One region of the Paenibacillus sp. UNC496MF genome, then DNA from elsewhere that is predicted to be linked to it. Evidence: riboswitches for the same ligand, from Rfam matches in the RefSeq annotation. Region 1 holds a riboswitch; each other region holds the start of a gene.
What was found. Region 1 has a riboswitch for cyclic di-AMP ahead of BMZ79_RS28330 (C40 family peptidase). Riboswitches for the same ligand answer to the same signal wherever they lie in the genome.
Positions count from the first base shown of each region.

Region 1 (7,764 bases):
TCCATCCTACCTCCGTCGTACGCGGCTCCTAGACGTTCAGCGCGTCCTTGAGCTTATCCGGCGAACGGTCCCACCATTCGGGGTTATGCGCCACGAGCAGGCCTTTCAGCGCCCGCTTCTCTTCCGCGCCCAGCTCGTCGAGCATGAACCGGCGCTTGATGGCGTAATCGAGGTTGTTCACGTGCTGCGCGAGAATCTTCCACCCTCTGCGCGCCTCCGAATCGATCAGCATCGGGCATGCCGTCGCGCCCGCGTAATGGGCGCCTTCCTCGCCCCGCTCCACCGCGACCCAGACGATCCAACACGGGCGGCCGTTCGGGACGTCCTCCTTGTTCGTGCCGAACTTGATGCCCCGCTCGATCTTGCTCTTCGCGTGCATCGCGCCCACGTCGATGTACGCCTCGCCGTTATCGATCATGACGCAGGCGACGTCGCTGAGGTCGATCGTCCCCGCGCCGAAGCCCTTATGTTCCTTATTGCTCACCACGTTCAGCGAAAGAGACTTCTTCTCCTTCTTCTCCGGCGGCTGCTGTCCGTTGTTTTGTTCGCTCACGCGCTCCGTTCAACTCCCGTCCCAAGCCTTGTACAAAGCCTTGAATTCCGCGTCCGGCGCGGTTTCCCGGCCAGTCCGCACTTTAATTCCATTTTAGCTAATAATCCCGGAAAAGCAAACATATACATGCCTTAGATGCTTGTCAACGGGAGGGAGTCTTAGAATGAAGCCACGCCTCGCCACACGTTTACTGCTCTTTGCCCTCGCCGCCGCGCTGATCGGCGTAACGGCGCGGGAAGGGTTCGGACATGCCTGGATTTCGCAATATACGTACGCCTCCGCCCCCGCGAAGGACGCGCCCAAGCCGGCCGCGCCTCCGGCGACGCAGCAGCCGGACAGCGTCATGCAGCCGAAGCCCGTCGCGCTCAGCAAGCGCGTCGCGGAATACCACATCGACGTGTCGCTGCAGACGGATACGCACCTGCTGCAGGGCGCGCAGACCGTCACGTGGACAAACCCCGGCAGGCAGCAGGTGTCCGAGCTCTACTTTCACCTCTATCCCAACGCCTTCCGCTCCAAGGAGACGACGTTCATGCGCGAATCCGGCGGCCAGCTGCGGGAGGACAAGGCCACCTCGGACAGCACGGGCTACATGAACCTGCTGACGCTGGAGACGACGGAAGGGTACAGCCTGCTCCCCCGCCTGCACTTCGTGCAGCCCGACGACGGCAACCCGAACGATCTGACGCTGGCCAAGCTCAAGCTCCCGAATCCCGTGGCCCCCGGCAAAAGCGTGACGCTGCGCATGAAGTTCGAGGTGAAGCTGCCCGAGGTGTTCGCGCGCATGGGCTACTCCGGCGATTTCGTCATGGCGGGCCAATGGTTCCCGAAGCTGGCCGTCTACGAGACCGCGGGCACGCGGGGCCGGGCCACGGAGGGCTGGAACGCGCACCAGTACCACGGCAACTCCGAGTTTTACAGCGACTTCGGCATTTACAGCGTAAAAATCAACGTGCCCTCGTCCTACAAGGTCGCCGCCACCGGCTTCCAGGCGAAAGCGTCCGTCGTCCAGGACGGCCGCAAGACGTACCAATTCTACGCCGACGACGTGCATGACTTCGGCTGGTCCGCCTCCCCCGACTTCGTCTATTCGGAGGAGCCGTACTCCACCGAAGGCGTGCCCGGCGTGCGCATCAAGCTGTACCTCGATCCGCTGCACGCCAAGTACAAGGACCGCTACCTGCACGCGGCCAAATCCGCGCTCGCCAAGTACGCGCAGTGGTACGGCGCCTATCCGTACACGACGCTCTCCATCGTCGTCCCGCCCAAGGGCGGCAACGGCGCGGGCGGCATGGAATACCCGACGCTCGTCACGGCGTTCTCGGCGGAGAACGACAATCCCGGGTACGACCTCGAGCGGACCGTCGTGCACGAGATCGGCCACCAATACTGGTACGGCATGGTCGCCTCCAACGAGTTCGAGGAAGCGTGGCTCGACGAAGGCTTCACCTCCTACGCGGAGGACAAGGTCATGGAAAGCGAATACGGCGTGGCGCCGAACCTGCCCGTGGAAGCCAGCTACATGACCGATCCCGCGCCGCTGAAGCAGCTGTCCTGGTCGTACCACGACAACAACCACTACGCCGAGAACGTCTACATCCGCGCCAAGCTCGTGCTCGTCGGCATCGAGAAGCAGGTCGGCGACGCGACGATGCGCAAGATCATGCGGACGTACTTCCAGAAGTACAAGTTCAAGCACCCGTCCACCGCCGACTTCCAGCGGGTCGTGGAATCGGTGACGAAGACCAAGTGGAACGACTACTTCAGCCATTTCGTGTACGGGGACGCGATGTCCGATTATGCGGTCGCCGGCATCCGCGTCACGCCGGTCAAGCAGGACGGGAAGACGGCGTACGAGAACGTCGTGCTCATCAAGAAGACCGGCGGCTCGAACGGCCCGGTGACGGTCGTGCTCCATTTCGCCGACGGCACGGTCATGCCCAAGGTATGGGACGGCCAGGAAGCCAGCGTCCAGTACAAGATCGTCCATGGCGCCAAGCTGCTCTGGGCCGCGGTCGATCCGCAGAACGACAACGTGCTCGACAACAAGCACATCAATAATTTCATGAAGGCCGACCTCGACGAGAAAACGCGCACGCGCTGGAGCGTCGGACTCTCGAAGCTGGCCGAGACGCTCTTCGCTTCGCTCGCCTGGTAACGCCCGCCGCGATTAATGAAGGAGGTGATTGACGGATGAAGACGCATATCAAGCAAGGCTGGAAGCTGACGACGAAGCACATCTACATCATTATCCTGCTGTTCCTCTACGAACTGCTATGGGGCTTCTTCCTCTACCGGACGATCGAGGGCATCGCGGTGCCGCTGCTCAAGCGGTTTCCCGATTCGTACGCGGCCAGCAGCAGCGCCATCTCGCTGTTCCTGACGGAATCGCAGTTCCAGCTCATGAAGACGGACGCGTTCCGGCCTTACGCCCTGCTCTTCTGCGGGCTGCTGGCCGGACGGATCGTCATTACGCCGTTCCTGAACGCCGGCCTGTTCCACTCCCTGTACCGCGCGAGCGACGAGCAAGGAACCAAGTTCCTGAGCGGCATTCGCAAAGCCTGGAAGCCGGTCGCCCTGCTCTACCTGGCCGAGACGACGCTGACGCTCGCGCCGGCCGCCTGGCTCCTGCCCAAGGCGCTCGACCTGCTGCTGACGAGCGGCACGCTGACGGAATTCGCGAAGCAGGCCGGGCCGTGGGCCGGCGCGTGGCTGCTCTGGGCGGTGCTGCTCCACTTGCTCTTCCTCGCGATGCAGTTCGGTTCCGTTGCCGGAAGCGGCTCCATGCGAGGCCTCTGGCAATGCCTCGCGAACTTCCTGCCCTTCGCCGGCGTGTCGCTCGCGATGTGGGGCATCGGCGCGCTCGTCAGCGTGACGGTCGCCTCCGTGTCGATGCTGTGGGCCGGGCTGCTCGCGCTGGTGCTTCACCAAGGCTATCAGCTGATTCGCACGGTCATGAAGGTGTGGACGGCGGCCTCCCAGTTCGACGTCTGGCAGTCCAAGCAGCCGTAAGGCCGAAGCGGGCGGATCTCCCCGCCTGCCCCTCGGCGCCGCCCCGCGGCAGCCGCGTCCGAATCTTCGCGAATCGCATCGCCTAGGACTTTCGTTCCGCCCCGTACGCCCCGCGACGGGGCTTTTCGACGTCTGCCGAAGGCGGCGAAGGGACGGGCCCCGCACGGTCCGGACGTTTTTCCGACAACGCCGAATAAACGCGTTCTCCGATCGCGAAAACGGCGCTATTATACGAAAATGAGAGACAAAAGGTTGCATTCTAATAATTTTAATGTGTGAACAAAGGATGAACCTGGAAGGAGAAGCGACAAAATGATCGAATATTTAGCCGTGAGAAATGAAAAATTTGCCGAATTCCCTTGCAAGAGGGAAACGGGGGAACCATTCTGGGTGAATTGATCCCGACAGCCGGTCTGCCGAAGACCGTCTGCCAGAGGCGATCATAGGGAGCCTTCAACCGAACCCCACAGCTAACCTCGTAGGCCCCGGAAGGAGTTTCCCGTTTTGAAGAAGTTTTCCGCGCTAGTGATCGGAATCGCGATGCTGTTCATCTTCCAGACCGGAAGCGTGTTCGCGCAGTCGAAAATGGACGGCGTCATCGGCGATCTGATCGGAACACCCTATGTTTACTCCGGCACGACTACGAAAGGGTTCGACTGCTCCGGATTCACGATGTACGTGTTCAAGAAACTCGGCGTCGAAATCCCGCACGCGTCCCGTTCGCAGGCCACGCTGGGCAAGAAAATCGCCAAGGACGATCTGATTCCGGGAGATCTCGTATTCTTCAATACGACGGGCAACGGCATCTCGCACGTGGGCATCTACGTCGGCGACGGCAAGTTCGCGCACGCGTCCACCAGCAGAGGCGTCGCGATCAACGGACTGAGCGAATCCTATTACTCGAAGCGCTACGTAACGGCGCGCCGCGTAATGAACCAGTCCACGTTCGAGAAATACGCGAACGATCCTTCCGACGAGCCGGGCGATAACGACGATTGATCCGAGCAAGACGTACGCATAATGCCGGCGCGGCGGTCCGACCGCCCCGCAAAGGCATTGCAAGCAAAGCCGCAGCTGCTTCTCTTCCCGAGACAAGCAGCCGCGGCTTTGTTTGTTTTGGCCGAACGCGCGCGGTTACGCCCGTTCGTAGCGGACCCACCAAAAGGTCGGGCCGACCTCGACGTTCAGCGCCTTGGCATGCGGCCCGAACAAGTCCGCCAGCTCCGCGGGCGTCTCGCAGCCCTCGCCCCGGCGGTCGGCCAGCACGGCGGTCGCCCCGGCCTCGAGCCGTTCGTGCCAGACCCGCAGAAACGCGGCGCGTCCCTCCGCCGTCAGCTCCCCGAGGCAGAAGCAGGCCAGCCCCGCCTGGAACGTCTCTTCCACCGCGCCCAGCTCCTCCCGCCTGATCGCGACCGATACCGGCGTCGTCAGCCGCGGCGTCCGCGGCCCCGCGACGCGCAGCACGCGCCGGCCCGCGAGCGTATGCTCCACCGCATACTCCAGCCGCCGCCATTCCATGAACCGCCGCTCCAAGCTGTCCCGCCATTTCGCCATTCCGGTCCCTCCCGCCGCCGATGCCCCGAAGCCGCTTGCCGTAAGTCCATATGTATGCGCGCAGGGCTTGTCGATTGACCTGCCGTTCTAGTTCCAACGATTCAATTATTTAAATTGTTAAATAATTTTGAATAATCTTTATTGACTTTTCCAGCCCCTTATTTAATTGTAAATAATAGGTTTCCCGCGTTTACAAGACTTATAGAATCGCATTTCATACCTCAAGCTTGGAAAGGGCGTGCATGTTCATTGCGAAACCGTAACGCAATCCGGAAACTGCTCACGATCTCCCTGGCGGCGGCGTTGACCGCGGGGATGAGTCTCCCCTATCCTGCCAGCGCTTCCGGCACAAGCACAACCGCCATTACCCTCGCGGGCGCGATACCGAAACACCCGTCCTCGCCGATCCGCGGGTACGTCTCCCCCCGCATCGACACCGCCTCCGCCGCCCAAACGCGCGTCATCGTGACGCTCTCGGGCGAGCCCGGCGCCGTCGGCAGCTTCGCCAGCGCGAACGGCATCGCGACGCTGACCGAAGAATCCGCGCGGAAAGCCGCCGACAGCCAACAGGCGTCGTTCATCCAAGCGGCGCGGACCACCGGCCTCGACATGACCGTCAACCATCAATACAACACCGTGCTGAACGGCCTCGAGGTTACGATCGCGGCCAACGAGATCCCGGCGCTGGCCGCGCTGCCCGGCGTCACGTCCGTGTTCGAGAACCGCACCTATTACAGCGTGCCGGACGTCGCGCCGGTCGGCGATCCGACCAAGCCGCTCTACTACGACAACCTGCCGCTGGAGCAGATCGGGGCGGACAAGGCGTGGGCGGAAGGCTACACGGGCGCGGGACTGAAGGTCGGCGTCATCGATACCGGCATCGACTACGCGCATCCCGATTTGGCCGGCGCCTATAAAGGCGGGTACGACGCCTACTTCGACGACGACGACCCGTACGAGGAAATCCCGAACCCGGCCGTAAAAAATCTCGGCACCAGCCACGGCACGCACGTCTCCGGCACGATCGCCGGCAGGGCGAGCAGCGCGAACGCGGAATACGCGCAGAAGGGCGTCGCCTACGGCGCCGACCTCCATATGTACAAGGTGCTCGGCTTCGATATCGACTCCGGCCGTTCCAGCGGTTCGTCCGCGCAGGTCATCGAAGGCATCGAACGGGCCGTCGAGGACGGCATGGACGTCATCAACCTGTCGCTCGGCTCGGACCTCGAGAAGGACGTGAACACGCCGGACGCCGCGGCCATCAACAACGCGGTGCTCGCGGGCGTCGTGGCGGTCATCGCCAACGGCAACGCCGGGCCGGCTTACTACACGATGGGTTCGCCGGCGAGCTCCCAGCTCGCCATCTCGGTCGGGGCGGCGACGACGGAATCGCCGTACTTCACCGGCACCGTCGCCAGCCCGTTCGACGACGGGCATCCGGTCGGCATCCAAGCGATGGGCTGGCGGACGGGACAGGAGGATTTGGCCGCCTACTTGGGCACGGAGCCGATCGGCGCGGTCTACGCGGGACTCGGCTACGACGCGGACTACGCCGGCAAGGACGCCGCGGACAAGGTCGTCCTCCTCTCCCGCGGCGACCTCGCGTTCGTCGACAAGATCGCCATCGCCAAGGCGCACGGCGCGAAAGCGGTCATCGTGTTCAACGGCATCAACGACGGGAAGGCGCCGAACCTGAGCGACGACATCAAGGACCGCAACGGCTTCATCAACGCCTTGCTCGGCGATTCCCCGGCGTTCATTCCGACCTTCGACATGGAAGGCGCTTACGGACGCAAGCTGGCCAAGCAGGTGCTGGCCCAGCCGGAAACGGCGCTTACTTTCGCGTTCGGCGCGTCCTTCGAGCGGGCCGTGGGCGCGGAGGGCGACCGGATCGCCGATTTCAGCTCCAAAGGCCCGAACTCCGACGCCGATTGGAGCATCAAGCCGGACGTCGTCGCGCCGGGCAACAATATTTTCTCGACGTGGCCGGCCTATGGCAAAGACAAGCCGGACGTCTCGTACCGGGACGCGTACAACCGCATCAGCGGCACGAGCATGGCGACCCCGCACGTCGCCGGCCTCGCGCTGCTGCTGAAGGAGAAGCACCCGGAATGGACGCCGTTCGACGTCCGGGCCGCGCTCGCCAATACGGCCGCCGAGCTGACGGACGGCGAGGGGCATGCGTACGACGCCTATACGCAGGGCGCGGGCCGCGTCGACGTCTCCAAGGCGCTCGACACCCCGGCCCTGCTGGAGACGATCGACCACATCTCGATCATGGACGCTTACATGAACGAGCACGAGGTCGTCAACTACGGCTCCTCCGCCAGCTTCGGGCTGATGCAGCCCGGCGAGACGAAGTCGGAGCCGCTGACGCTGAAGAACTTCTCCGGCGAGCCCGTGACGTATACGGCCTCCGTCGTCCTGCACGACGATCTGTCGGATAGCGGCGGAACCTTCAAGGAAGGCGACGCCTCCAAACTCGGCCTCGCGCTGACCGGTCTCGGGGCGGGCGGCACGATCACCGCCAGCGCGGCGGGCGCCGCCGAGTTCGGGCTGACGGCGACCCCGGCCGCGGACGCGCCGGACGGCCGGTACGAAGGCGAAGTGCTGCTGGAGAGCGGCGACGGGCAGCCCGCGCTTCA
Region 1 is NZ_FORE01000018.1:35,245-43,008, forward strand. Features, by position in the region: gene BMZ79_RS28315 (YwhD family protein) at 29-553, opposite strand; gene BMZ79_RS28320 (M1 family metallopeptidase) at 717-2,711, shown strand; gene BMZ79_RS28325 (hypothetical protein) at 2,747-3,565, shown strand; cyclic di-AMP (ydaO/yuaA leader) riboswitch at 3,903-4,065, shown strand; gene BMZ79_RS28330 (C40 family peptidase) at 4,070-4,564, shown strand; gene BMZ79_RS28335 (hypothetical protein) at 4,700-5,119, opposite strand; gene BMZ79_RS28340 (S8 family serine peptidase) at 5,369-7,764, shown strand, end outside.

Region 2 (7,764 bases), on a different contig from region 1:
CGAACCTGCTGTCGCTGAACGCCTCGATCGAAGCGGCCCGCGCCGGCGAGCACGGCCGCGGCTTCGCCGTCGTCGCGCAGGAGGTCCGCAAGCTGGCCGAGGAATCCACTTCCTCCACGAAGGAAGTCTTCACGCTCGTCCGCGACATCGACGCCGGCGTGCGGCAGGCGATCGCGAACATCAAGGTCAACGAAGAAGTCGTGCAGCTGCAGCTGCACATGCTGCGGGATTCCGAGCACGTCTTCTCGGAGCTTGTCGGGAGCGTCGAGTTCATCACGGCCGAGATCGCCCGCTTCTCCGCCGAGAGCGACGCGATGCTCGAAAGCGCGCGGAAGATTTCCGAAGCGATCCAGAGCATCTCCGCCATCACGCAGCAGTCCGCGGCCGGGACGGAGCAGGTGTCCGCCGCCATGAACGAGCAGATCGGCTCCGTCCAGGCGGTCGTCTCCGAGACGGAGAAGATGCAGCAGATCGTCATGCAGCTGCAGCGCACGATGTCGATCTTCAAAATTTAATCCGCGTCCCGCCCGCGACGCCTTGCGCGGCGGTCGCGACGCGGAAAGAGCCGCCCCCGGTCAAAGCCGGGGGGCGGCTCTTTCGTCTGCTCGCTTATCGCGCCGGGACGCGCGCGTCTGCATGCGTGACTTTACGTTACTCGCGCAGCTCTACAGCCCTTTGCCGTATTCGTAGCCGATCGCGCTCAAGAACGCGCGCGCCAGCACGGCGTGGCCGATCTGGTTCGGGTGGACGCGGTCCCAGGCGAGCGTGCCGGCGTAGAGATGCTCCAGCACGGCGTTGAACGCCGCCTGCGTGTCGACGAACAGCGTGCCGTACTTCTCGGCCACGCGCTTGACGGCCGCGCCGTAGCGGTCCATTTGCGCCCGCATGAGGTCGTTCTCGTTCGATTCGATGTAGAACGGCGTCATCAGGACGAGCCCTTTCAGCTGCGGCAGCGTCGCCGCGACGAGCGAATCCAGCGTCGCCTCGTACTCGTCCAGGTACACGTGCGATTCCTTGATCGTCGGCGTATCGAACTGCCGCCAGACGTCGTTCGTGCCGATCATGACCGACAGCCAGTCCGGCTTCAGGTCCACTACGTCGGTCTGCCAGCGTTCCTTGAGATCGCGCACGTTGTTGCCGCCGATCCCCATGTTCGTCACGCGGATGCCGCGCTCGGGGTAGGCCGCCGAAATCAGGGCGTCGACGAGGCCTACGTAGCCTTTGCCGATCGCGTCGAACAAGCCTTCCCCGACCGGTCTCGCCCGGCCGCAGTCGGTGATGGAATCGCCGATCATGACCAATCTTTCGTTATTGCCGATAAGCATGCCGCGTCAGCCTCCTCTTAATAATCGCCCAGGAAGAATCGAATCGTCTTGTCGTTGAAGCCCGGCAAGCCTTCGTGGCCGAAGTCCGGGTAGATTTCCAGCCGCTTCGGCGCGGTGATCTTGTTGTACGCGGCGAATTGCGTCGACGGCGGGCAGATCGTATCCATGAGGCCGACGCCCATCATCACCTCGCCCCGGATGCGGTTCGCCAAATGCTGAATGTCGATGTAGCCGAGCTTCGTGAAGATCTCGTCCTCCCGCTTATGCTGCGGATCGAAATGGCGGAAGTACGTGCGCAGCTCCGCGTACGCGTCCTTGGCCAGGTCCATTTGCCACACCCGGCGGTAGTCGCTCAGGAACGGGAACACCGGCGCCAGCTTCTTGACGCGCGGCTCCAGCGCCGCGCAGGCGATCGTCAAAGCGCCGCCTTGCGAGCCGCCCATGGCATAGACGCGCTCCGGATCCACTTCGGGGCTGCCGATCGCGATGCCGGCCAGCTGCGCGCAATCCAGGAAGACGTGCCGGAACAGCAGCTCGTCCGGATGATCGTCCAGCCCGCGGATGATATGGCCGTTCAGCGTCGTGCCCGTTACGCCTCCGCCGTCCTGGGAATAACCGCCCTGTCCGCGGACGTCCAGCGCGAAGACGGAGAAGCCGAGCGATACGATGCCCAGCTTGTCCGTCCAGTCGCCGGCGTTGCCGCTGTAGCCGTGAAATTGGACGACCGCCGGATGCGGCCGTTCCGCATCGCGCGGACGCGCGTACTTGGCATGGATCCGCGCGCCGCGGACGCCCGTGAAATATAAATCGAAGCATTCGGCCGACGGCGTCTGGAATTCGCTCGGCACGAGCTCGACCGCGGCGTCGACGGCGCGCATCTCCGCCAGCGCCCGTTCCCAGTAATCGTCGAAATCGGCAGGCCTCGGATTGAGTCCTGAATACGTTTGCAATTCCTTGAGCGGCATATCGATCGTTGGCATTGGAACGCTATCCCCTTTTTCGCGTGATCGGTTCCTTCTCATGTTACGTCTTCAATGCAACGCTGTAAAGTGCCGATTCCGATTTTCGTGAATGCGCGATTACGCAGGCGGGCAAAATGACTTCATGAAGGAGGGACGGCCATGCGAAGATGGTGGGAAGCGCGAAAAGCGCTGCTGCTGGCGGCATGCATGCTGCTGGCCGCGTCCGCGGGGGCCGAGCCGGCAAGCAGCAAGCGGTCCGCCGCGGCGGGAAGCGAATACCGACCTCAAGCGCAGCATCCGTCCGAAGAGACCGGCGCCTTCTCCGGCGTCCGGCGCCCGAAGAAGAAAAAGCCCGCGATTTCGTGGGTGGCGCTGCAGCAGCGCTATCCCGGCGCCTTCGTCATCGGCGGCTCCCGGCGCTTTCGCCGGGTCGCGCTGACGTTCGACGACGTGCCGGATCCCCGTTACACGCCGCAGGTGCTCGAAACGCTGGCGCGCTACAAGGTCCGCGCGACGTTCTTCGTCGTCGGCCAGCGCGCGGCCGCCCATCCCGCGATCGTGCGGCGGATGCAGCGGGAAGGCCACATCATCGGCAATCATTCCTTGAACCATCCCGTCTTCTCGCGGATCTCGCAGTACGCCATGCAGCAGCAGGTTCTGCGGACCGACTGGATTCTGCGGCCGCTCGTCGGCTACAGCCCGAGATTCGTTCGTCCGCCGTACGGCGAGATCACGCCGGCGCAGGTGGAATGGCTGAGCGGCAAAGGCTTCACCGTCGTCAACTGGGACGTCGACTCCGAAGACTGGCGAAGCATCGACAGCAGCGCCATTCTCATCAACATCAAGCGGACGCTGCAGCCCGGCTCGATCGTCCTGCAGCATGCCGGCGGCGGCACGGGGCAGGATCTGTCCGGCACGGTCGCGGCGCTGCCGCGCCTGATCAAGCTGCTGCGGAGCAAAGGCTACGCGATCGTCACGCTGCCGGAGCTGCTCGGCCGTCCGGCGGCCCGCCGGCTGCCCTGAGCGGGCCGAACGGCTTGCTTTCGCCGAGCCGCCGCGCCCGGAGACGATTGTCGCACTGCCCGTGATGAAGCTACCGCGCACGAATAAACGCAGCATAGAAAACGGCAGCCCCCCGCGGGCTGCCGTTTGTCATCGTGCGCTTATTTATTGAGAATGAAGACCTTGACGTTCTGGAAGCCGAACTCGCTGGCTTGCTTCTGCGATTGCGGAACGAAAATATCGATTCGGTTGCCGGAGATGGCGCTGCCCTGGTCGGACGCGACCGCGAGCATGCCGCCGGACGGCAAACCGCCGTGGTCGTAGCCGGTAATGTACACTTTGGTTCCCATCGGAATGACGTCGGGATCGACCGCGATCGTTCCGAGCTTCAGCGGGTTGCCGAAGTAGTCGACGGGGCCCCAGCCGTTCTCGGAGGCCGCTGCCGTATAGGCGCTTGCTTTGACCGTCATGACGTCCGAGTAGACGTACGACTTGCCGTTCACCGACACGCGGTCGCGCTGCGGCTTCCTGGCGGCCGATGGCTTGACCGTCGTTTTCTTGACGCCCGTCTTCATGGTTTTCGAAGCAGTCGCTGCCGCTTTCTTCGCCGGCGCTTTCTTAGCCGCCTTCGGCGCGGATTTCTTCGCCACGGCCGCCGGGGCTTTCTTCGCAACGGCAACCTTGGCTTCCTGCTTCAGGACGCGCGCAGGACCCGCGGTCTTGACTTTCTCGGCCGCCGGGATGACCAGCATCAAGCCGTCGTAGATGTTGCCGGCTTCCACGAACGGGTTCGCCTGCTGCAGCAGATCGACGCTGACGCCGAACTTTTGGGACAGCTTCCAGAACGTGTCGTCGTTCTGTGCTTTGTACGTGCCTTCCGCGTGCGCGGCTGCGCTTTGGGCGAAAATGACGAGGCCGAGCGCGGCGGCCACGATGCCCTTCTTCCAATGATGACGATTCATGTTGTCGGTTGCCTCCTTAGGATTTACGGTCGCATGCCCGGAAAGCAGGCATAAGAACGTCATTACGAAGAGGACAGATCCGCCGAGCGGGTGCGGAACGAAGACGCCATCTTCGCATGCGGCCTACGAGGTTAGTTGTCGGATTCGGGTCGAGGAGTTCGACCCTACGCGCGGAACGCGCGATTCACCCCAGCGCCAAAAGCGCGGTGAACCCGTCATGTGATACGCATCAGATGACGGGAACGGAGCAACGTGACTTGCTCCCAAAAGATCCCCCGTACGAGTTATCGTTTCGGCTCGCGTAATAGGATAACACAGCTGCTTCGGCCAACCTACCGGTAAATCCGTCCAGCAGGCCGGGCCGGCGCATCGTTTCACTCGTTTTTGGGCAAGGAAATCGTCACCGTCGTGCCTTTGCCGTGGGCGCTGGCGATGTCGATCTTGCCGCGGTGGCCTTCGATGATGCGGTAACAGATCATGAGGCCGAGCCCCGTTCCGCCGTCCTTCGTCGTGAAAAACGGGCCGCCGAGCAGGGGCAGCTGCTCTTCCGGAATGCCGACGCCCTGGTCCTCGATCGACACCGCGATGTCCCCGCTCCCGGCCGACTTCAGCCGGATGGCGACGGTTCCGCCCTGCGGCATCGCCTCGATCGCGTTCTTGAGCACGTTGACGAACACCTGCTTGAGCTGATTCTCCTCGCAGAGGAGCTCCGCCGCTTCGGCGTCGTAGTTGGCGGACAGCTGCACGTTGTTCATGATCGCCTGCGTCTCGAGCAGCGTCAGCACGCTCTGGATCGTCTTGATCAGGTCGTGCCGGCGGAACTGGTTCGCCTGCGGCTTGGCGAGCGCCATGAATTCCTGCACGATGGCATTGATCCGGTCCAGCTCCACGAGCATGATGTCGAAATAATCGTGGTAGCTGTTGATCCTCGTTTTGAGAAATTTGGAAAATCCGATCAGAGACGTAAGCGGGTTGCGAATCTCGTGCGCGATGCCGGCCGCCATCTGGCCGACGACCGACAGCTTCTCGGATTGGATGAGCGCCTCCTCTTCCCGCTTCCGGTCGCGGATATCGCGGAAGACGCTCTGCACGACCGTCCCTTTGCCGGGATAGTCGCGGATGCGGGTGCTCGAGACTTCGACGTCGATGATCTCGCCCGCGGCGCTCACCAGCTTCGACTCCTCGAACTCGTTGGGCTCGTCCGTGCCCAGAATCGCCTTCAGGCGGTGCCTCGCCTTCTCGCGGACGTCCGGATGGAGGTAATGGCTCACGAACGGCCTCGCCAGCAGCTCCGCTTCCGTCACGCCGAGCAGGCGCAGTCCGGCTTGGTTGGTGAAGATGACCGTATCGCCGTCATGCACGAAGATCGGCTCCGGCAAATATTTGATGAGCCGGCGGTAGCTCATGGAATCGGGATGAAGATCGTTCGCCACCGGTTCCTTGCGCCCGATCGTCCGGAGCGTAAGCGTTCGTTTTAACTTCGAAGCAAGCACGCGATTGCAGTAAACGGCTTTGCGCCTCATGGTCCGATCCATCCCCCGAAACGAGTCTCTTAGGCTTAATTCGCTTCGGATTCGCCAAACCCTGCGACATTAAAAACAATTAATGTTGCGCCATGCCCTTCGTCAGGACGACGATGCCTTCGCCGAAGATCGGCAGGATGCGGTCGAGCAGGATGGCCGTCGGCTCCGTATGGCCGGCATACGTGCTGACGAAGCCCTGGATATAGTAGAACAGCACCCGGGCCCGGTTCGTCGCGGCCTCGCCGCTCTCGCCGCCTTCCGCCTCGGCGGGAGGGACGACCCGATTCAGCGAATCGCGCATCGTCGCGAACAAGCGGTTGCGGATGACGTTGATTTCGAGCGCCGGCGCGGGATCGTCGACCCGCACGGAACCGGACATGAACAGAACCGTATGCAGGCTGCCGCTGCTCAGGCAGAAGACGACGTACCGGCCGCACACCGCCATTAGGCATTCCAGTGGCGACGCGTCCGCCTTCTCCAATTCCTCGCGGAAGCCGCGCTCGAGCTCCAGCAGCGACGGAATGGCGATATGCTGCAGCAGCTCCTCCTTGTTCTTGAAATACAAATAAATCGCCGTATGCGAGCACCCCGCCCGCTTCGCGATTTCGCGCATCGTCACGTGCTCGTAGCCCTGCTCGGCGAACAGCTCGGCCGCGGATTGGCGGATCGCCGCCTTCATGTCTTCGGTCATTTGCTTTCTTCGCGTCGTCGTCATCGTTTGCGACAAGCCCCCTTTTATTTGCTAACCATTGGTTATATCATATACGGCGCCCCTCGAAATGTAAAGAAAGGCGGCCCCGGAAGGGCCGCCTTTGGCGTAAAGCGCGGTTATAAGCGTTTAGTTCGTGAATTCCTGTACCCATTCGCCGTTGTAGTACGCCACGCCGATTTTGCCGTAGTGGCTGCCCAGGATGTTCGCCTTATGGCCGGCGCTGTTCATCCAAGCCGTCATGACTTCCTGCGGCGTGCGCTGGCCCTTGGCGATGTTCTCGCCGGCGTAAGAATAGTTCACGCCATAGGCACGCATCATATCGAATGGCGAGCCGTAAGTCGGGGAGTTATGGTCGAAATAGTTCTTGGCGTACATGTCTTTCGCTTTGTCCATGGCGACCTTCGACAGCAGCGCGTCGGATTTCAGCGCGGGCAGACCCGCGTTCGCGCGCTCCTTGTTCACGAGGGTCACGACTTGCGAAGCGAATTGGCTCTTGTCCGTCGTGCTCGCGCCCGTGCTTGGGTTCGTGCCCGTCCCTGCGTTGGAGCCAGTGCCCGCGTTCGAGCCCGCGCCCGTATTCGAGCCCGTGTTCGTTCCCGCGCCCGTACCCGTGCTCGGGTACCATCCGCCGGATGTAGGCACCTTCACGATAATGCCCGGCCAAATCACGTTCGGGTTGGCGATGGACGGATTCGCGCCGATGAGCGCGTTCAGGTCGATGCCGTATTGTTGGGCGATTTGATAAAGCGTGTCGTTGCTCGTCACTTTATACGTTACGGAAGCGTTCGGAGCCGCTGCCTCCGCTTTGTTCAGCGCTGCGCCCCCAAGCGCGATCAGTCCTGCCGCGAGAACGCTTGCGACGCCTACGCGAAACGGTTGCATGTTCATGAAATGATCCTCCTCATGTGCTAAAGTGTTGCCGGCCTTCCGACGCCACCCATGGTAACACGGGAGTAATCTCATGATAACCCCATAAAATTTTCCAGCACGACCTTAATCAAGGCGGGAATCGGCACGGGGATCAGGACTGCAAATAGTAATGCGGCAGCGCTTCGTCGTCCACGTAATCGAGGCTGTCCGCCTTCTTCAGGTTGCATTCCGCGCAGGCGCAGACGCAGTTGGCCGGCGTGGACAAGCCGCCCTTGGACTTCGGCAGCACATGGTCGATCGTGTCTCCGTAATTGCCGCAATACCGGCAGACGTAATCGTCCCGCTGCAGCACGAGAATCCGAAAATCGGCCTTCGTGTACAGCTTGTGGATGAGGCCGGGATGAATGA
Region 2 is NZ_FORE01000007.1:219,554-227,317, reverse strand. Features, by position in the region: gene BMZ79_RS12785 (methyl-accepting chemotaxis protein) at 1-515, shown strand, start outside; gene BMZ79_RS12780 (SGNH/GDSL hydrolase family protein) at 666-1,325, opposite strand; gene BMZ79_RS12775 (acetylxylan esterase) at 1,343-2,305, opposite strand; gene BMZ79_RS12770 (polysaccharide deacetylase family protein) at 2,447-3,310, shown strand; gene BMZ79_RS12765 (3D domain-containing protein) at 3,451-4,251, opposite strand; cyclic di-AMP (ydaO/yuaA leader) riboswitch at 4,358-4,559, opposite strand; gene BMZ79_RS12760 (ATP-binding protein) at 4,626-5,774, opposite strand; gene BMZ79_RS12755 (TetR/AcrR family transcriptional regulator) at 5,854-6,489, opposite strand; gene BMZ79_RS12750 (CAP domain-containing protein) at 6,613-7,374, opposite strand; gene BMZ79_RS12745 (HNH endonuclease) at 7,508-7,764, opposite strand, start outside.
Region 2: linked by a shared signal. The riboswitch ahead of BMZ79_RS12765 (3D domain-containing protein) and the one ahead of BMZ79_RS28330 (C40 family peptidase) in region 1 are both predicted to bind cyclic di-AMP.

Region 3 (7,764 bases), on a different contig from region 1:
TCGAGGCCCGACATCCGGGTCTCGGCGGTGAACTCGATCGGTTCGGCTCGGCCGTATTCGGTCTCGGCGAACGACTCGCCGAGCTTCGTCGCCAGCTCGACGATGGACCGGCCTTCCGGCGTCTCGTCCTTGACGGACGCCTTCAGCGAGGCCAGCGTCATTTCCTTGGCGGTCGTGCCCTTCACGGGCAGGAATTCGGACGCCATCCGGTTGCCGTACGTGATCGTGCCGGTTTTGTCCAGAATGAGCGTATCGATGTCGCCGGCCGCCTCGACGGCTTTGCCGGACATCGCGAGCACGTTGAACTGCGTGACGCGGTCCATGCCGGCGATGCCGATCGCGGACAGCAGCCCGCCGATCGTCGTCGGGATCAAGCAGACGAGCAGCGCGATCAGCGTGGCGATGTCCAGCTTGACGTTCAAGTAATCCGCCATCGGCACCATCGTCAGGATGACGACCAGGAAGATCATCGTCAGGACGGCGAGCAGCGTCGTCAGCGCGATTTCGTTCGGCGTCTTCTGGCGCTTGGCGCCTTCGACGAGGGAGATCATCCGGTCGAGGAACGATTCGCCCGGATCCGTCATGACCTTCACAACGATGTAGTCGGACGCGACCCGCGTGCCGCCCGTGACGGACGAGAAGTCGCCGCCGGCTTCCTTGATGACCGGCGCGGATTCGCCCGTGATCGCCGATTCGTCGACGGAAGCGAGCCCTTCGATGATCTCGCCGTCGGTCGGAATGATCTCCCCGGCGTCGACGCGGACGATGTCGCCCTTGCGCAGCTGCGTCGAGGAGACCTGCTTCAGCGAGCCGTCCTTCCCGATCAGCTTTGCCATCGTGTCAGACTTAGTCTTGCGCAGCGTATCCGCCTGCGCCTTGCCCCGGCCTTCCGCCAGCGCTTCGGCGAAGTTGGCGAACAGCACGGTGAAGAGCAGGATGAAGAACACCGCGAGATTATAGCCCCGGCCCGCGCCGGACGATCCGAACAGATCCGGCTGGATGGACAGCAGCAGCGTGATGAGCGTGCCGACCTCCACGATGAACATGACCGGGTTCTTGATCATGACGGCGGGATTCAGCTTCTTGAACGCGTCCCCGACCGCAGGAAGGACGAGGTCCTTCGATAACGTTTTTTTGCTTGCAGCCATATAGATCCTCCCTTAATTGCATAACGGAAAGCGAGTGCTTGCGGTACGGCGGCGCAGCCGAATTACTTCGGCATGGCCAGATGCTCCGCGACCGGTCCGAGAGCGACCGCCGGGAAGAACGTGAGCGCGCCGATGACGAGAATGATCACGACGAGAATGCCCGAGAACAGCGCCGTGTTGGTGCGCAGCGTGCCGGTCGTGACCGGAATCACGCGCTTGACGGCCAGCGAGCCGGCGATCGCGAGCATCGCGATGATCGAGATGTACCGGCCGATCAGCATGACCACGCCGATGCCGATGTTGTAGAAGTCCGTATTGGCGGTCAGGCCGCCGAATGCGGAACCGTTATTGGCCGCGCCGGACGTGAAGGCGTAGAGCACTTCCGTCAGGCCGTGCATGCCGCCGTTCGCGATCGACGACTGCGCGTTCGGACTGAGGAACGCGATCGCCGTCGGCACGAGGATGATGACCGGATGGATCAGCAGCGCGATGCACGCCAGCTTGACTTCCTTGCCCTCGATCTTCTTGCCGAGGAATTCCGGCGTCCGGCCGACCATCAGGCCGCAAATGAAGACCGACAGGATCAGATACAATAACCCGTTGAGCAGCCCGACGCCTTTGCCGCCGAACACGTTGTTCAGCATCATTTCGGCCAGTGCCGTGAAGCCGCCGAGCGGCGTGAGCGATTCATGCATGTTGTTGACGCTGCCCGTCGTCGCCGCCGTCGTGACGGTCGTGAAGAGCGCCGATTCGGAGATGCCGAAGCGCACTTCCTTGCCTTCCATGTTGCCGTGAACGCCCATGGCGTCCAGCGCGCCGACGCCTTTATATTCCGAGACGAATACCGTCACCAGCATGACGAGGAAAATAAAGCCCATCGCCCCGAATACCGCCCAGCCCTGCTTCTTGTTGCGGATCATCAGGCCGAACCCGTAGACGAGCGCCGTCGGCAGCAGCATCATGCAGATGATGTGGATGAAGTTCGCGAGCGCCGTCGGATTCTCGAACGGATGCGCCGCGTTCGTGCCGAACCAGCCGCCGCCGTTCGTACCGATATGCTTGATCGATTCCAGCGAGGCGACGAGCCCGCGCGTGATCGTCTGGTCGCCGCCTTCGAGCGTGGTGGCGTGCACCGCGCCCAGCAGCGTCTGCGGCACGCCCTGGAACACCAGGAACAGCGCGACGAGGAAAGCGAGCGGCAGGAATATCCGCGTGATCGAGCGGATGATGTCGACGTAGAAGTTGCCGAGATTGTCCTGGCGGCCGATCAAGCCGCGGATGAAGGCGACCGCGATGGCGAAGCCGGTGGCCGCCGACGTGAACATCGGGAACGTAATCGCGATCATCTGCGATAAGTAGGACAACCCGTTCTCGCCGCTGTAGGACTGCCAGTTGGTATTGGTCATGAACGACACGGCCGTATTGAACGCTTGCCCGGCGGGCATGTTGCCGATGCCGTCGGGATTAAGGGGCAGATAGCTCTGCAGCCGCAGGACCAGATAAATCAACAGCAGCATGATGAAGTTGGAGAGGAGCACGGCGCCTACATAGGAGCGCCAGCCCATCGACTCGTTTTCCCGCACGCCCATGATTCGGTAGAGCAGCCGCTCGACCGGACCGAAGACACGGTCCAACCCGGTTCTCTCCTGCGAGAAGACCTTGACAAGATAAGTGCCGACCGGCTTCACCAAGAGCATGATGATGACCAGCGTGACGGCGACTTGAACGAATCCCATAGCCATAGCGATATTTCCTCCTCAATTAATGAAACGGCGATCCAAGGTTTAAAACTTCTCCGGCTTCACCAAGACGAAACCGAGATATACGATCAGGGCAATGGCGATAATCCCCATTACGACCATGGTTGACCCTCCTTCGCGTAGTGTGGGCCGCGTCCCGCGCCCGGCTTTTCCTCCGGTCCGCTTACGCGCCCGGGCGCCGCCGGCTCAGGCGCGTCCGCAAAATGCCCGGAACCCCCAAAAGAGTCCGAAGACGACCGCAGCCAAGAGCACCATCGTAAAATCGTTAACCATCCGTACACCCTCCTCCGCTACCTTTCCCTTGCCTACTGATACTTTCTTCCAAAGTAAACCTTTTTATGCTACTCCAGCAGAGAGCCGAGGCCGCCCGTCTGGACATGCAGGATATGGTCGGCGCCGAGCCCCTTGTAGATCAGCCGCCCGTGCGTGCGTCCCGTGACGACGTACACCGGCTGGTCCGTCCACTTTCGGATCATGCGCAAATACCTGCAGCACAGCGACAAGCTGCTCTCGAACAGGAACGCCTTCCCGACGGGGCGTTCCGGCCGCTCCCACGTGTCCGGATCGATCGTGTTCACCAAGAGGATCGACCCGACGCCGAGCTTGGCGAGCTGCTGCCGTTCGGCGACGCTGTTCGTGACGGCCATAAACGGCAGCCCCTTGACGAGCAGCTGCTTCATGAACTGCTCGCCGGCCTTGGTCATGGCCGACACGACGATCGCCGGCGCCGTCTGCTGCCCGGCCGTCTGCTGCGCGGTTGCTTCCCTTTCGTTCACGTCTTCATCCCTGCTCCCTTCTTTCGCACACCGTCATCTTAACGCCGTTCCCCATAAATTCGGGGTAAAGAGTGCGGGGCCGGGCGTAAAAAAAGCATAAAAATGACGACTGCCGCCTCTTTCGTTTCCTAAAAAATTACATATGCTTGCGCATGCTCGAAGCAGTACGCGTGGTCGTGCAGGCTGACGAACAGCGGCTCGTCCGGCTCGGCCGCGCGGCCCGCGGCCAGTTCGCGCAGCGCGTTCTCCGCCGCGAGCGACCGGACGTCGCCCCAGACGTCGTGCTTCAGGCTCGCCTCCAGCAAGCCTTCGCCGACGGTATGGTGCTTGAACCCTTGGAACGCGCACGCCCAGCGGATGAAATCTCCCTTGAGCGCGCACTCGCGAAAGACGCCGATCCCGAGCTCGCCCGTCGCCGAGCCGAGCATCAGGATCCCGCAGCAATCCTTGACCGTGGAATCCGGCAGCAGCAGCCTTGCCGACTCCCGGTCGAACCGGAAGCATTCGATCCGTTCGATCGTTACCTTGTCCATTCGTTCCCGCCTGTGCGTGGCTTCCGTTTGCACCGCTTGCATGTTCGTCACTCCTATAAATTGGTATAAAAAAGAAGCCGGAAGAAGAGATGTCTCTGCTCCCGGCTTCATGGGCAGCGCAAAGAAAAGCAACGCTTCGCGCGCGTTCGGCCTGGTCGTCTCTCTTGTCCGCTTGCGAGGTTAGCTGCCGGATTCGGGCCAGAGAATGCCCTACGCGCGCAAGCTGAGCCTGCCCGCGATTCACCCCGTGAAGCCGGTCCTGGCGACAGGCGGCTTCGATGGTTCCCCCGCTCCCTTGATGGGATTCAGCGTTCGGTTAAGTTGTGGTATTGATGCTTCTAATCGTAGTCCCGGCCGGGAAAATTGTAAAAAGCCGCCGCGCGCGCCATGACGCGGGCTGCGGCGAATTCGCGCGATGAAAACGCGCTCAATTCGTTCGTTTGCGGACGAACCCGCCAATTGCTCCGGAAAGCTTCCTTTTTCCGGCTTGGCGGCGGATGGAAGCGAACGCCGGACAGGCGGCGGGAACGCTGCCGGACGCGCCGCGCGTTGCGGACGCGCAATGCCGACTATGCGAATTGAAATGGAGGGCTTTATGGAGTAAAGTGGAACCATGGATTTCGTTTCCAGTTCCGCGAATACGGAATCCCGCGGCCCGCATTCCATCGCCCCTAATCCTTGATATCCGATGATGCATAAGGAGGAATTCACGATGACCACCGATACGGCGAAAACGCTGTTCGAACCTTTCCGCTCCCCGAAGCTGTCGCTCGACAACCGGATCGTCATGGCCCCGATGACCCGCGGCTTCTCGCCCGGCGGCGTCCCGGGCGACGACGTGGCCGCCTACTACCGGCGGCGCGCGGAGAACGGCGTCGGCCTGATCGTCACGGAAGGCACGCTGATCAACCATCCCGCGGCGGGCGCCAGCACGAAGTGGCCGCACTTCTACGGCGAGGAGGCCTTGAACGGCTGGGCCGGCGTCGTCCGGGCGGTCCACGAAGCCGGCGGCAAAATCGCGCCGCAGCTCTGGCATGTCGGCATGGCGCGCAAGGCGGGCACGGGCACGCATCCGGACGCGCCGTCCGTCGGCCCGTCCGGGCTGAACCTCGCCGGCGAACGGGCCGGCGAGCCGCTGACCGAGCGCGAAATCGCCGATCTGATCGCGGCGTACGCGCAGGCGGCCGGCGACGCGAAGCGGCTCGGCTTCGACGGCATCGAGCTGCACGGCGCCCACGGCTACCTGATCGACCAATTCTTCTGGGCCGTCACGAACGTCCGCACGGACGCGTACGGCGGCGACATGCTGAAGCGGACCCGCTTCGCCGCCGAGGTCATCGCCGCGTGCCGGCGCGCCGTCGGCCCGGACTTCCCGATCATGCTGCGGTACTCGCAGTGGAAGGACGGCGCGTACGACGCGAAGCTCGCGGCGACGCCGGATGAGCTGGCCCGCTTCCTGGAGCCGCTCGTCGACGCCGGCGCGGACCTGTTCCACTGCTCGACCCGCCGGTTCTGGGAGCCCGCGTTCGACGACGGCGCGGACCTCAACCTCGCCGGCTGGACGAAGAAGCTGACGGGCAAGCCGACCGTCACCGTCGGCTCCGTCGGGCTCGACCTGGAGTTCACCCGCTTCTTCAAGGAGCGCAAGGGCGCCGGCACGGCCGGCATCGAAGGGCTGCTCGAGCGGCTCGCGCGCGGCGAATTCGATCTCGTCGCCGTGGGGCGCGCGCTCTTGAACGACCCCGAATGGGCCGTCAAGATCCGCGAAGGGCGCGACGACGAGCTGCGCGCGTTCGAGCTGGAAGCGACGCAGCGCCTGTATTAACGCGAATCGGGCGCGCAGGATGCGCCAACGGAAAAAGGCTGTTCCCGCCCGGGCGGGAACAGCCTTTTATGCGCGTCGGTCCGCGTTCGGCCTCGCAAACGATCATGCGGATCGCGCGCGGCGGCGCGGCATTGGCGCGTACGCCTTCGCGCGTTCGCTATCCGTACGGCGCGAGCTCGACGAGATCGGGGCGAATACATGCGCTCGGAGCTGCGCCGAGAGACGAACTGCGCCTCCGGCCGCGCTTACTGCCGCGTGAACTTCTCCAGCATCTCGCCCGCCGTGGAGGCGACGTGCTCGAACGCCTCGTCGAGCTCCATCACGCTCTCCGCGTGATGACCCATGTCGCGCTTGATCCGGTCGATGTCCGCGCTGATCGCCTTCAGCCGCGCCTGCATCGCGCCGAGCTGCTCGCGGATGTCCCGGGAGGCGTCGCGGCTCTGGGCCGCCATCCGCCGGATCTCGCCGGCCACGACCGAGAAGCCTCTGCCGTATTCGCCGGCGTGCGCCGCTTCGATCGACGCGTTCAGCCCGAGCAGGTTGGACGTGTCCGCCAGCTCCTGCACGACGCCGATGATGGACTGGATGCCGTCGATGTCGCGGTTCAGCGCCTCCGACTTGTCCGCCAGCGCGCCCATCTCGCCGCTGATGGCCCCGAACGCCGCCGCGATGCCGTTCGACGTTGCCGCCATCTCCTGCACGGACGCCGCCAGGCTTTCCGAAGAACCGCGGATCGCGTCCAGCCTGTGGTTCAGCACGGCGGACGTCAGCACGCCGACGACCTCGCCCGCGAGCCGCAGCGGCACCGCGGTGCCGACGTAGGACACGCCGAACCGCTCCGGCCCGCGCTCCTCGCGGAACGTGCGGCCTTGCTCGAAGGCTTTCTCCGATATCGTCCCCGCCAGCGCCGAACGGGGCGTGCCGATCGGGACCTCCACGTCGATGCCCGAGGACCGGTAAGCCCGCACCCCCGTCTCGTCGATCAGAATCAGCGTCGCTTCTTCCGGAAACACGCTCAGCATCGTGTCCATCATGCCGGCGATCGCTTGCAAATAAGCTTCTTTGTCATGGGTCATGCTCGTTGTCCAGCTCCCTTGTATGTCCGCGCTCGGCAGAATGGTCATCCCCTCCTTATATCGGCAAAAGAACGGCCAATAATATGGGCGCGCCGCATAATCGCGGCGCCGAACGCAAAAAAAAGCCCGCCATCATAGGCGGACCCCATGGTTCGGACGGGTTATCCCGTTCGGCGGCCCGGCACGAGCCGGCGTACCGACCGAAGCGCCGCGCTGTTCCGGCGCGAGCTCGGGATGACGCCGCTGCAATTCCGGAAGGAGAGGTAACGCCGGGCTTTCGCCTGCCGGGCTCTCTTCCGGCCCCGGTTCACCCCCTCATCCGGCTCGCTTCCGGCTCTCTTTTACCGGCTCGGTTCCGTAACGCCATGTAAAAAGGAGCGCCGACAGGCGCTCCTTTCCCCGAATCGGGCCGTCTTCCGCGAATCGCGGCAACGCGCGACCGCTTATTTCCACAGCTCCATCCGTTTGTTGTAGTTGTCGGTATAGATCTTCTCGAGCTTCGAGACGCCCGCGGTCTCGAGCTCCTTCATCATCTTGTCGTACGTGGCGACGGCTTCCGTCTCCGACGCGGCCATGACCATGCGCGGGAAGTACTTCGACGTCGTCTCGTTGACCTTCTGCTGGATGATCGCCTCCGGCGTGCCGC
Region 3 is NZ_FORE01000021.1:134,583-142,346, reverse strand. Features, by position in the region: gene kdpB (potassium-transporting ATPase subunit KdpB) at 1-1,148, opposite strand, end outside; gene kdpA (potassium-transporting ATPase subunit KdpA) at 1,211-2,884, opposite strand; gene BMZ79_RS35760 (potassium-transporting ATPase subunit F) at 2,933-3,001, opposite strand; gene BMZ79_RS31305 (hypothetical protein) at 3,250-3,684, opposite strand; gene BMZ79_RS31300 (hypothetical protein) at 3,813-4,259, opposite strand; cyclic di-AMP (ydaO/yuaA leader) riboswitch at 4,372-4,538, opposite strand; gene BMZ79_RS31290 (NADH:flavin oxidoreductase) at 4,930-6,042, shown strand; gene BMZ79_RS31285 (methyl-accepting chemotaxis protein) at 6,288-7,118, opposite strand; gene BMZ79_RS31280 (ABC transporter substrate-binding protein) at 7,562-7,764, opposite strand, start outside.
Region 3: linked by a shared signal. The riboswitch ahead of BMZ79_RS31300 (hypothetical protein) and the one ahead of BMZ79_RS28330 (C40 family peptidase) in region 1 are both predicted to bind cyclic di-AMP.